DNA from 3 places in the Bacillus sp. LJBS17 genome. Region 2 is predicted to be linked to each of the others. Evidence: riboswitches for the same ligand, from Rfam matches in the RefSeq annotation. Region 2 holds a riboswitch; each other region holds the start of a gene.
The links. A riboswitch is a leader RNA that binds a small molecule or an ion and turns the genes downstream of it on or off. The one in region 2 is predicted to bind S-adenosylmethionine.

Region 1 (3,277 bases), 130 kb from region 2:
ACATGCTTGGAAGTCAATGACTGTGCGTAGACTGTGTCTTTCACTGTCATCGGTTCAATAAATTCAACATCTCCGTAAATGACTGGCGGGCGGACACAGCGTGAGCCGTATGATTGAACCCAGGCATATTTAGTGAAGGCGAAACCGGCCAGCTTTTCACCGAAGTATTCGACCATGTCTGTCCGTTCAAATTCGCCGTGAACAAGGACATCAAGCTCCAATTCTTCCTGAATATCAATCCATCTTTTTGTTTCCGCATTGATAAAGTTTTGATACTGTTCATCGGACCACTCAGCTTTCCGCCATTTTTGGCGTGCGCTCCGCACTTCAGCAGACTGCGGGAAGCTGCCGATCGTTGTCGTCGGCAAAAGCGGAAGGCCGAGAGATTCATTTTGCAGGGCTAAACGTTCTTCAAACGGAATCGGGCGCTTGAAGTCTTTATCAGTTAATTGCTCAAGCTCTTTCTTTTGTTCAGAATTGGCGCCTGTTGCAAACTGTTTAAGCGCCTGGATATCAGCCTTAGCCTGCTGAATCTCTTCGCTGATCGCCGCTTTTCCTGATACTAAGCCTTCTTTCAAAGCTGTCAGCTCGGCCAGCTTTTCTTTTGCGTAGGATAATCCGTTCAATAGGTCTTTTTCCAAATGCTCATCAGGGTGTTTCGCTACTGGAACATGCAGCAGGCTGCTGGAAGGCTGAATCCACAGTTCATCAACTTTTGCAATGCTGAGAATATCAAGAACGGCATCGAGACGCTCTTCAAGGTCCGCTTTCCAAATGTTGCGTCCGTCGATAACGCCGGCTGCCAGCACTTTATCTGTCGGAAAGCCATGTGTTTTAAGCTGTTCCAGGTTTCTGCCTTTGTCGTGAACGAAATCAAGGCCAATTCCCTGAACCGGGTAAGAGATCAGCTCTTCATAAGCATCAACAGAATCAAAATACGTCTGCAAAAGCACATTCAAGGATGAAAGCTCACTTGTAATGCTTTCAAATAATTCTTTTGCACCGCGGACATCTTCACTAGAGGCGGTAACGAGCGCCGGCTCATCGATTTGAACCCATTTTACGCCTTCTTCTTCAAGCTCTTTCAAAAGCTGTACATATAATGGCACAAGTCGTTTTTGGATCGCTTTTGCTTCAGACGGTTCATAGCCTTTAGCAAGCGTAACGAACGTATAAGGGCCGACAATCACAGGCTTTGTTTCCACACCGTATTCCTGTTTGATCCGGCGATAATCTTCGAGTTGTTTGTTTCTTGTCAGACGGAACTCAATGCTCTCGTCATATTCCGGAACGATGTAATGGTAATTTGTATTAAACCATTTTGTCATTTCACTAGATACGGCGTCTTTGATTCCGCGGGCGATAGCGAAGTATGTATCGGTAGCGTCAGTCAAATGTCTGAAACGTTTCGGGATCCAGTTGAAGCTGACTGCTGTGTCGAGTACATGGTCATACTGTGTGAAATCAGAAACAGGCACAACATCAATCTGCTGGTCAATTTGTGTTTTTACTGCGGATAAAAATAGTTCGTCGATTTGCTTCAAAAACGTATCTTTATCAGTACTGCCTTTCCAATACGCTTCAAGTGCTTTTTTCCATTCCCGGTTCAGTCCGATTCTCGGAAATCCTAAATTCGATGTTTTGATGGTTGTCATTGTTTCTCCTCCTTTATATGTAAAACACTCTCTTTAACCCGCGGATACAGGCTGCTAAGAGGTTTTCTCACAACAAAAAGCCTCTTTCCCATGAGAGAAAGAGGCTTTTCTACGTAAAACACTGCCTCTCTCATCTCTCAGACACAATCTGATGGAATTAGCACCGTGCCTTATGAGACATCAGTCTCGGCGCGAAAAGCAGTGCGCCCCATTTCACAATGGTATTACGGTCGGTTGCTGTTGGGGTCAAAAGGCCAATCCCTCGCCCAACTCTCGATAAGAGAAAATGTTATTAATTTTTTGAAAAGTTGAATCATTTGTTGGTAATCTTAACAGTAATTCAAATTCATTGTCAACATAGAATTTGAAATTTTTATTTACATGATGTGGTGTATATTATATAAGAAAAATAATCTTATAGGGTCAACAAATGTGATTGCTCTGCTTTTTCTGCGAGCTCATCAGGAGCTGTTAAATACAGGAATCCATTTCCTGCCAGCGTTTTTGCAATATCAAGAGGAAGTGTCCTGCGGATTAGCTGTGCGAAAACCTCAGATTCAGAAAGCTTTCTTTGAAATGATTCTTCTTCATAGCTTTTGATTAAAGCAAGCGCACCGCTGACATGAGGGGCAGCCATTGAAGTGCCGGTCAGCTTACCGTACTTCTTGTTGGGAAGGGTGGATAAGATGTTTTCTCCTGGTGCCACAAGGTCAATCTCTTTATTTGCGTTAGAAAATTCTGATAATTCTCGCGCTACAGAAACAGATCCAACTGCAATCACTTCATTATAAGCTGCGGGGTAGGAAAGCTCTTCTGTGCGTTCGTCGCCGTCACCTTCATTTCCCGCTGCACAAACGACAAGCACTCCGTTTTTCACTGCGTTTTTCACTGCTTCTTTTAGCTCTGGCACATCGCTTGGCCCTCCAAGGGACATTGAGATGATGTCGACTTTCTGTTCCACCGCGTAGTTGATGCCGTTAATTATCCATTCGTATTGTCCGCTGCCGTTCTCGCCGCCAAGAACCTTCACAATCAATAGGCTTGCCTCAGGCGCGACTCCGGCAATGCCTCCGTTTGAATCATTAGCTGCAATTGTTCCGGCGACGTGTGTGCCGTGTCCGTTGTAGTCGGAAATCGCATCTTCCTTGCCGCCGTCGTCATCCGTGAAGTTCTTTCCGCCGATGATTTGATTTTTTAAATCAGGGTGGCTTGTGTCGCAGCCCGTGTCTAATACAGCAACTTTAATATTTTTGCCTTTTACCCCTTTTGCCCACATTTCTGGCGCCTTAATCACTTTAATGCCCTCAGGAAGCTCGTTTACATCCATGATCTGCTCATTCGTCACATACGGGATCAAGCGGATTTCACCATTCATAAAAAAGCCCTCCTTTTTTATGCTTTCAAGTGGATTCAAGGGTGTTGCCTCATATTATATGAAAAAAACAAGCGCTCGGACAGAGCCATTTGAAGCATTTTGAAAAAATAGGATACACACCAAAGAATTAGTAATTTTCAAAATATTGGATGGCTTCGGCGTGTATGACTGGGATTCAACTGTAAGTCAAGTTATAATAGTGTTGGGGAAAGGAGCAGTGTCATGAAACTGAATGAAAAATTATATG
Region 2 (3,277 bases):
TTGACTCGCCTTCTCTAAACGGACCTGCAATGTTTTTAATCCGCGCAGGACAAGCCAGCAATCCTGTACGCCAAGGACGGCGCCGAACGCGTTTTGCAGCTTATACAGCTGCTTCCCAAGCTCTTCATCTTTGACAGCAGCCAAACCTGAGAGCACATCGCTGTGTCCGCTTAAGAATTTTGTCGCGCTGTGAAGTACAATATCCACGCCGAGGTCAAGCGGACGCTGCAGTGCCGGTGTCATGAATGTATTGTCCAGAAAGGTCAGACAGCCGTTTTCTTTTGCAAGCTGAACAATCGCTTTAATATCCGTAATCCCAAGTGTCGGATTTGATGGCGTCTCCATATAAATGACCTTTGTGTTCGGCTTGATGCTCCGCGCCACTTCATTACGATCCGTCATGTCGACAAACGTATGCTCAATGCCAAACCGGGTCAGCACCTCTGTCACCATACGGAAGGTTCCGCCGTATACATCTTCTGTCACAAGAACGTGATCACCCTGTGACAGCAGTAAAAATGCTGTTGAGATGGCAGCCATGCCTGAACTGAAAGCAAATCCTCTTGTTCCGCCTTCCAGTGCGGCAATTGTTTCTTCGAGAGCTGTTCTTGTCGGCGTGCCAGAGCGGCTGTAATCATATGCCCCGAACTCTTCAAATGAAGATTGGTGAAAAGTCGAGGCGTGCTGAATCGGTACACTGACCGCCCCGGTTCCGCCGTCTGTTTTAAATGGATTGTGCACGAGCTGGGTTTCCAGCGTCCAATTGTGTTTACTCAAAAGAAACAGCTCCCTCTTTGACCTGACATAATGCCTGTTTTAGATCCTCTTTTAAATCTTCCGCATGTTCAATACCGACAGAAAAGCGCAGCAACCGATTGCACACCCCGTTTGCGATGCGGATCTCTTCAGGAATATCCATGTGCGTCTGGGTCGCAGGGTATGTAATAAAGCTTTCCACCCCGCCGAGGCTTTCTGCAAAACAAATGGTCTTCAGCGCTTTTAAAAACGGATTGACCCATTCTTCTTTTTGCAGACGGAAGGACAGCATGCCGCCTTTTCCGGGATACAGCACATCCGAAATTTCTTCCTGCTCTTCTAAAAACGCCGCAAGCTCCTGCGCGTTTGCCTGATGCTGACGCATTCTGAGGCTCAGCGTCTTCATTCCTCTCATCAGAAGCCACGAATCAAATGGCGGCAGGACGGCGCCGATCGCATTTTGATGCTGAAACATTTCCTCTCCGAGCCGCTCATCCTTCACCACGACAAGTCCAGCAAGCAGATCGTTATGCCCGCCTAAATACTTGGTTGCGCTGTGAATGACAATGTCAGCTCCCAGCTCAAGCGGCCGCTGCAAGACCGGTGTATAAAATGTATTATCTACAATCAGCAGAAGACCGTGCTCCTTTGTAATCCGGGCAATATGTTCAATGTCCGCCTCCTGCATAAGGGGGTTTGTCGGCGTTTCCACAAACACCGCTTTTGTATTCGGCGTAATCTTAGAGCGTAAACAGTCCTCATCGCTGAAATCATCATAATGAAAAGTCAATCCGTATTTTTTCCATTCATTTTCAAATAAACGGTACGTGCCGCCATATAGGTCCGATGAAACGATCAGTTCATCTCCGCTTTTAAACAGCGCCATAATCGTTTGGATAGCAGCCATTCCCGAACTAAAGGCAAGCCCTCTCGCGCCGTTTTCTAAGTTAGCGATCGCGTCCTCAACAAGCTGGCGTGTCGGATTTTTTGTGCGGACATAATCAAATCCGGTAGATTCTCCGATCCCTCTGTGGCGGTATGCTGTTGATAAATAGATAGGAGCACTTACTGTTCCCGTGACTTCATCGCTACGGTTCCCAATTTGAGCTAATTTCGTTTCAACGTGCTGTGACATATAGCTGACACCTTCCCTTTTCAAAATAAAAACCCCTTCTTCATAAGAAGAAGGGGTTTAACGCTTCTTCTTATCTTCCAAGCATAAAAAACGCTTGCTGGATTTAGCACCTTGGCGCTTTGCACATGCAAAACAAGCCGGTTGCTGAGGTTTCTAAGGGCCAGTCCCTCCACCTCTCACGATAAGAAATATCGATTTCAATTTTCTGATTGTTTTATATTAGCGCAATTCACAGTTTATTTCAACACTTTTTTCTTCGTGTGCCGAACCGTTTAAAGAGAGAAATTTCTAATAATTCATGGTACAATAATTGAAAATGCAAGAAAGTATAGTGATGTCCTGGAGGAATGTTTTTATGGCACCGAAAAACGGCACAGTGCAAGAAAAGAAATTCTTTTCAAAAGAGCTTAACGAGGAAATGACCTTGCTTGTTTATCTGCCGTCCAACTACTCCCCGCTTTATAAATACCATGTCATTATCGCGCAGGACGGCCACGATTATTTCAGGCTGGGGAGGATCGGCAGACAGGTTGAGGAATTGCTGTCGAAACGCGAAATAGACCGGAGCATTATTATCGGTGTTCCCTATAAGGATGTAAAAGAGCGCAGAAACACCTATCATCCGGAGGGTTCAAAATTTTCGGCGTATAAACGGTTCATCGCCCATGAGCTCGTTCCTTTTGCAGATGATGAGTATCCAACCTATCAGATCGGTTACGGCCGAACGCTGATCGGTGATTCGCTCGGAGCAACCGTGTCACTTATGACAGCGCTTGATTATCCGAATATGTTTGGCAACATCATCATGCAGTCTCCCTATGTTGACAAACACGTACTAGAAGCCGTAAAACAGTCAGACGATATCAAACACCTCTCTATTTATCACCAAATCGGAACAAAAGAAACTGACGTCCACACGACAGACGGGAACATTCTGGACTTTACAGAACCGAACCGGGAGCTGAAACAGCTGCTGGAGAAAAAGCTTTCCGATTATGATTTCGAGCCATTTGACGGAGACCACAAATGGACATACTGGCAGCCGCTCATCACCCCGGCGCTGAAAAAAATGCTTTAACACTCTATCATACTTTATTTCCAGGAGGGACATAATATGAAATACGGAATCGTTTTATTTCCATCAAAAAAGCTCCAAGACCTTGCAAACTCTTACAGAAAGCGCTATGACCCAAGCTACTCTCTAATCCCGCCTCATTTGACGCTGAGAGCATCCTTTGAATGCGCGGAGGAGAAAGCGGATCAGCTCGTATCACATTTAAGAAACATCGCAAAAGAGTCCCACCCACTCGTTCTCAAAATGACAAAATACAGCTCATTTGCGCCTGTCAATAATGTCATTTACATCAAAGCAGAACCGACGGAAGA
Region 3 (3,277 bases), 1.5 Mb from region 2:
TATGTCGATACCCAGCTTGTACGCAATCAGCTTAGCGATCTATCGAAAACTAGAAATGTCCCTTACGACTCTGTACTTGAACAAGTCATTTTTCCGCTTGTGCCGCAAAAGCGACTGCTTTCCGTCAAGGAAATTGCGGATTATGCCGTGTTTTTGGCAAGCGAGAAGGCGAAGGGCGTCACTGGGCAGGCTGTCGTCCTTGATGGGGGCTACACCGCACAATGACATAAAAAACACACTTGCTCCGCTAGGGAATCAAGTGTGTTTTTTCTTTGCTTATTTCCAAACATCATTAGCGATCTCAACCACATGGCGGAGCTTCGCCCATTGCTGTTCTTCAGTCAGCTTATTGCCTTCCTCAGTTGAAGCGAATCCGCATTGAGGGCTGAGGCAAAGCTGGTCTAAGCTTACATAACGGGATGCTTCTTCGATACGGCGTTTCACGTCATCCGGATTTTCAAGCTCACCGAATTTAGATGTCACTAAGCCAAGAACAAGCTGAAGATCAGACCGTTTTACGTAACGGAGCGGCTCAAATCCGCCTGAGCGTGAATCATCATACTCTAAGAAAAGTCCGTCAAGATTCAAGCCGTCAAAAATGGTTTCGGCTGCTGCGTCATAGCCGCCTTCCGCTGTCCAAGTGGACTGGAAGTTGCCGCGGCAAATATGCATGGTTACCGTCAAGTCATCCGGGCGGTCTGCAATCGCGTCGTTAATGGATTTCGCAAACAGCTGGCGAAGCTCATCAGGCGTTGTTCCGAACGCTTCGATTTGTTTTAAGCCTTTTTCTGATAAGAAAACGGCCCACGCTGTATCATCAAGCTGGAGGTAGCGGCAGCCTCTGTCATAAAACGCTTGAATCGCTTTTTTATATGCTTTGGATACATCATGCTGGAAAAGGTGATAATCTTTTTTATACGCATCCTTTTCCAGTTTTCCGCGGAAAAACAGCATATTCGGGCTTGGAATCGTCATCTTTGGCGTTGCGTCACCGGCAATGCTATGGAGAAATGAATAATCTTCAAGCATTGGGTGAGTTGAAAAGTCGATATCGCCTGTGACTTTAATGCCGCGTGCTTTTGTCTGTACGTTATGGAATTGAATGCCTTGCTCAGGAGTAAACGGCTCAACGCCATCTAAGTTTTCCAGGAAATCAAAGTGCCACCACGCTCTGCGGAATTCACCGTCTGTCACGACGTTCAGGCCGGTTTCCTTCTGTTTTTCCACAATGCGGATGATTTCATCGTTTTCAATTTGGCGAAGCTGCTCAGCCGTAATTTCGCCGGCCGCTTTTTGCAGCCGCGCTTTTTTAACGGGCTCAGATCTCAACAGGCTTCCGACTTGATCCGCGCGAAACGGCGGTTTTTTTCTTTGAAGTGATTTTTGTTCTGCGGGTGTTGTTTGTTGTGACATGTTGTCCATTCCTTCTTTCCATTCAAATATAAAAAAGCTCTTCCTTTGGATAAGGAAGAGCTTGCGTGACAATCTCAACCTTATCTTCAAGAGCAATCATTGCTCTAAAGGATTTAGCACCATTCTGTTAAACAGCGGTTGCCGGGTATCGCAGGGCCAGTCCCTCCACCTCTCTTGATAAGGAAAACCTTTTTATGAAATTTTCTGATAGTATCTATTATTCACACATTTTCTATTTCTGTCAATGATAGATTATCTCCACACATCGTTGGCAATGTCGATGACATGGCGAAGCTTTGCCCATTGCTGCTCCTCTGTCAGAAGGTTGCCTTCTTCTGTAGAGGCGAAACCGCACTGCGGGCTCAGGCATAGCTGGTCCAAGCTGACAAAACGCGCGGCTTCATTGATACGGCGTTTCACATCCTCAGGATTTTCAAGCTCGCCGTATTTCGATGTGATCAAGCCGAGCACAATTTGCAGATCCTTGCGCTTCACAAAACGGAGCGGATCAAAGTTTCCGGAGCGGTCATCATCGTATTCCAAGAAAAGGCCGTCAAGGTTTAAGCCGTCCAAAATCGTTTCCGCTACAGCGTCGTACCCTCCTGATGCCGCCCAGGTTGAGCGGAAGTTGCCGCGGCAAATGTGCATTGTGATCGTTAAATCGCCAGGCCGGTCTGCCACGGCATCGTTAATTGTTTTGGCAAATATGGCTGGCAATGTTTCTGGATCACCGCCGAGCGCCCGGACAACCTCTCTTCCTTTTTCCTCAAAGAAGAGAGACCATGACGTATCATCGAGCTGGAGATAACGGCAGCCAGCATCATAGAAGGCTTTGATTGCTTTTTTGTACGCTTGGGCCAGATCATGAAAGTATTCCTCTTGATCGTCATAAATCCCTTTATCCGCCTTTTCGCCAAAAAACAGCATATTTGGGCTGGGAATGGTCAATTTTGGCGTCGCGTTACCGGCAATCTCATGTAAAAATTGATAATCAGCAAGCGCTGGGTGGCTCGTAAAATCGAGTTTTCCCGTCACTTTGATGCTGCGCGCTTTCGTTTTTGTGTTATGGAACTGAATCCCCTCAGCAGGGATGAACGGTTCCACACCGTCAAGCCCTTCCAGGAAGTCATAATGCCACCAAGAACGCCGGAATTCCCCGTCTGTTACCACATCGAGACCGATTTCTTTTTGTTTTTCCACGATGCGGATGATCTCTTGATTTTCGATATCACGAAGCTGTTCTGCTGTCATCTCACCAGCCGCTTTTTTTTGCCGGGATTCCTTCACCGGAACGGAACGAAGCAAACTGCCGACATGATCGGCGCGGAAAGGTGCTTTGCGTTGTTTTTCTGTTTTTTGTCCTGCAACATTCGTTTGTTGAGCCATGTTATTCGCCTCTTTTCTGAAATATTGAGCATGTAAAAAGCTCTTCCTTTGTGTAAGGAAGAGCTTGAACGATCAAATCTCCGCCTCATCTGCAAGAACGCAATGTTCTTAAGGATTTAGCACCATTCTGTTTGAAACAGCGGTTGCCGGGTATCATAGGGCCAGTCCCTCCACCTCTCTTGATAAGGTACAACTTCATATTCAGATTTCAATTATCTTAATATTATTACTTTTGGATCAATTGTCAATGTTTTTTAGAGAATACTTTCATCTTCATCGTTATATAAAACCATATCAAGCACGATAGCGATGGCAGTGCAAATCAGAACATCTTCCTCGTTTGCAATCTCCAAGTGATAGGAATCACCCCAACTGAGCCACTTTTTGCTCACTGACATCCGGACATTTTCCCCGTCCGTCAGCTGGAATTCATCCCTCCATAAATCACCATCGATTTCCCAGTTAAGCCCGGAAATCA

Region 1: another riboswitch for S-adenosylmethionine. It lies ahead of metE (5-methyltetrahydropteroyltriglutamate--homocysteine S-methyltransferase); the one in region 2 lies ahead of metI (cystathionine gamma-synthase/O-acetylhomoserine thiolyase).
Region 3: another riboswitch for S-adenosylmethionine. It lies ahead of KXZ66_RS20525 (5-methyltetrahydropteroyltriglutamate--homocysteine S-methyltransferase); the one in region 2 lies ahead of metI (cystathionine gamma-synthase/O-acetylhomoserine thiolyase).

What each region holds. Positions count from the first base shown of each region.
Region 1 is NZ_CP079759.1:1,366,844-1,370,120, forward strand. Features, by position in the region: gene metE (5-methyltetrahydropteroyltriglutamate--homocysteine S-methyltransferase) at 1-1,655, opposite strand, end outside; SAM riboswitch class I at 1,783-1,938, opposite strand; gene isp (serine protease Isp) at 2,071-3,030, opposite strand; gene rsbRB (RsbT co-antagonist RsbRB) at 3,253-3,277, shown strand, end outside.
Region 2 is NZ_CP079759.1:1,238,335-1,241,611, reverse strand. Features, by position in the region: gene metC (cystathionine beta-lyase) at 1-777, opposite strand, end outside; gene metI (cystathionine gamma-synthase/O-acetylhomoserine thiolyase) at 770-1,891, opposite strand; SAM riboswitch class I at 1,959-2,079, opposite strand; gene KXZ66_RS06380 (esterase family protein) at 2,247-2,969, shown strand; gene KXZ66_RS06375 (YjcG family protein) at 3,006-3,277, shown strand, end outside.
Region 3 is NZ_CP079759.1:3,973,687-3,976,963, reverse strand. Features, by position in the region: gene KXZ66_RS20530 (3-hydroxybutyrate dehydrogenase) at 1-225, shown strand, start outside; gene KXZ66_RS20525 (5-methyltetrahydropteroyltriglutamate--homocysteine S-methyltransferase) at 277-1,413, opposite strand; SAM riboswitch class I at 1,491-1,597, opposite strand; gene KXZ66_RS20520 (5-methyltetrahydropteroyltriglutamate--homocysteine S-methyltransferase) at 1,666-2,799, opposite strand; SAM riboswitch class I at 2,882-2,988, opposite strand; gene KXZ66_RS20515 (LURP-one-related/scramblase family protein) at 3,054-3,277, opposite strand, start outside.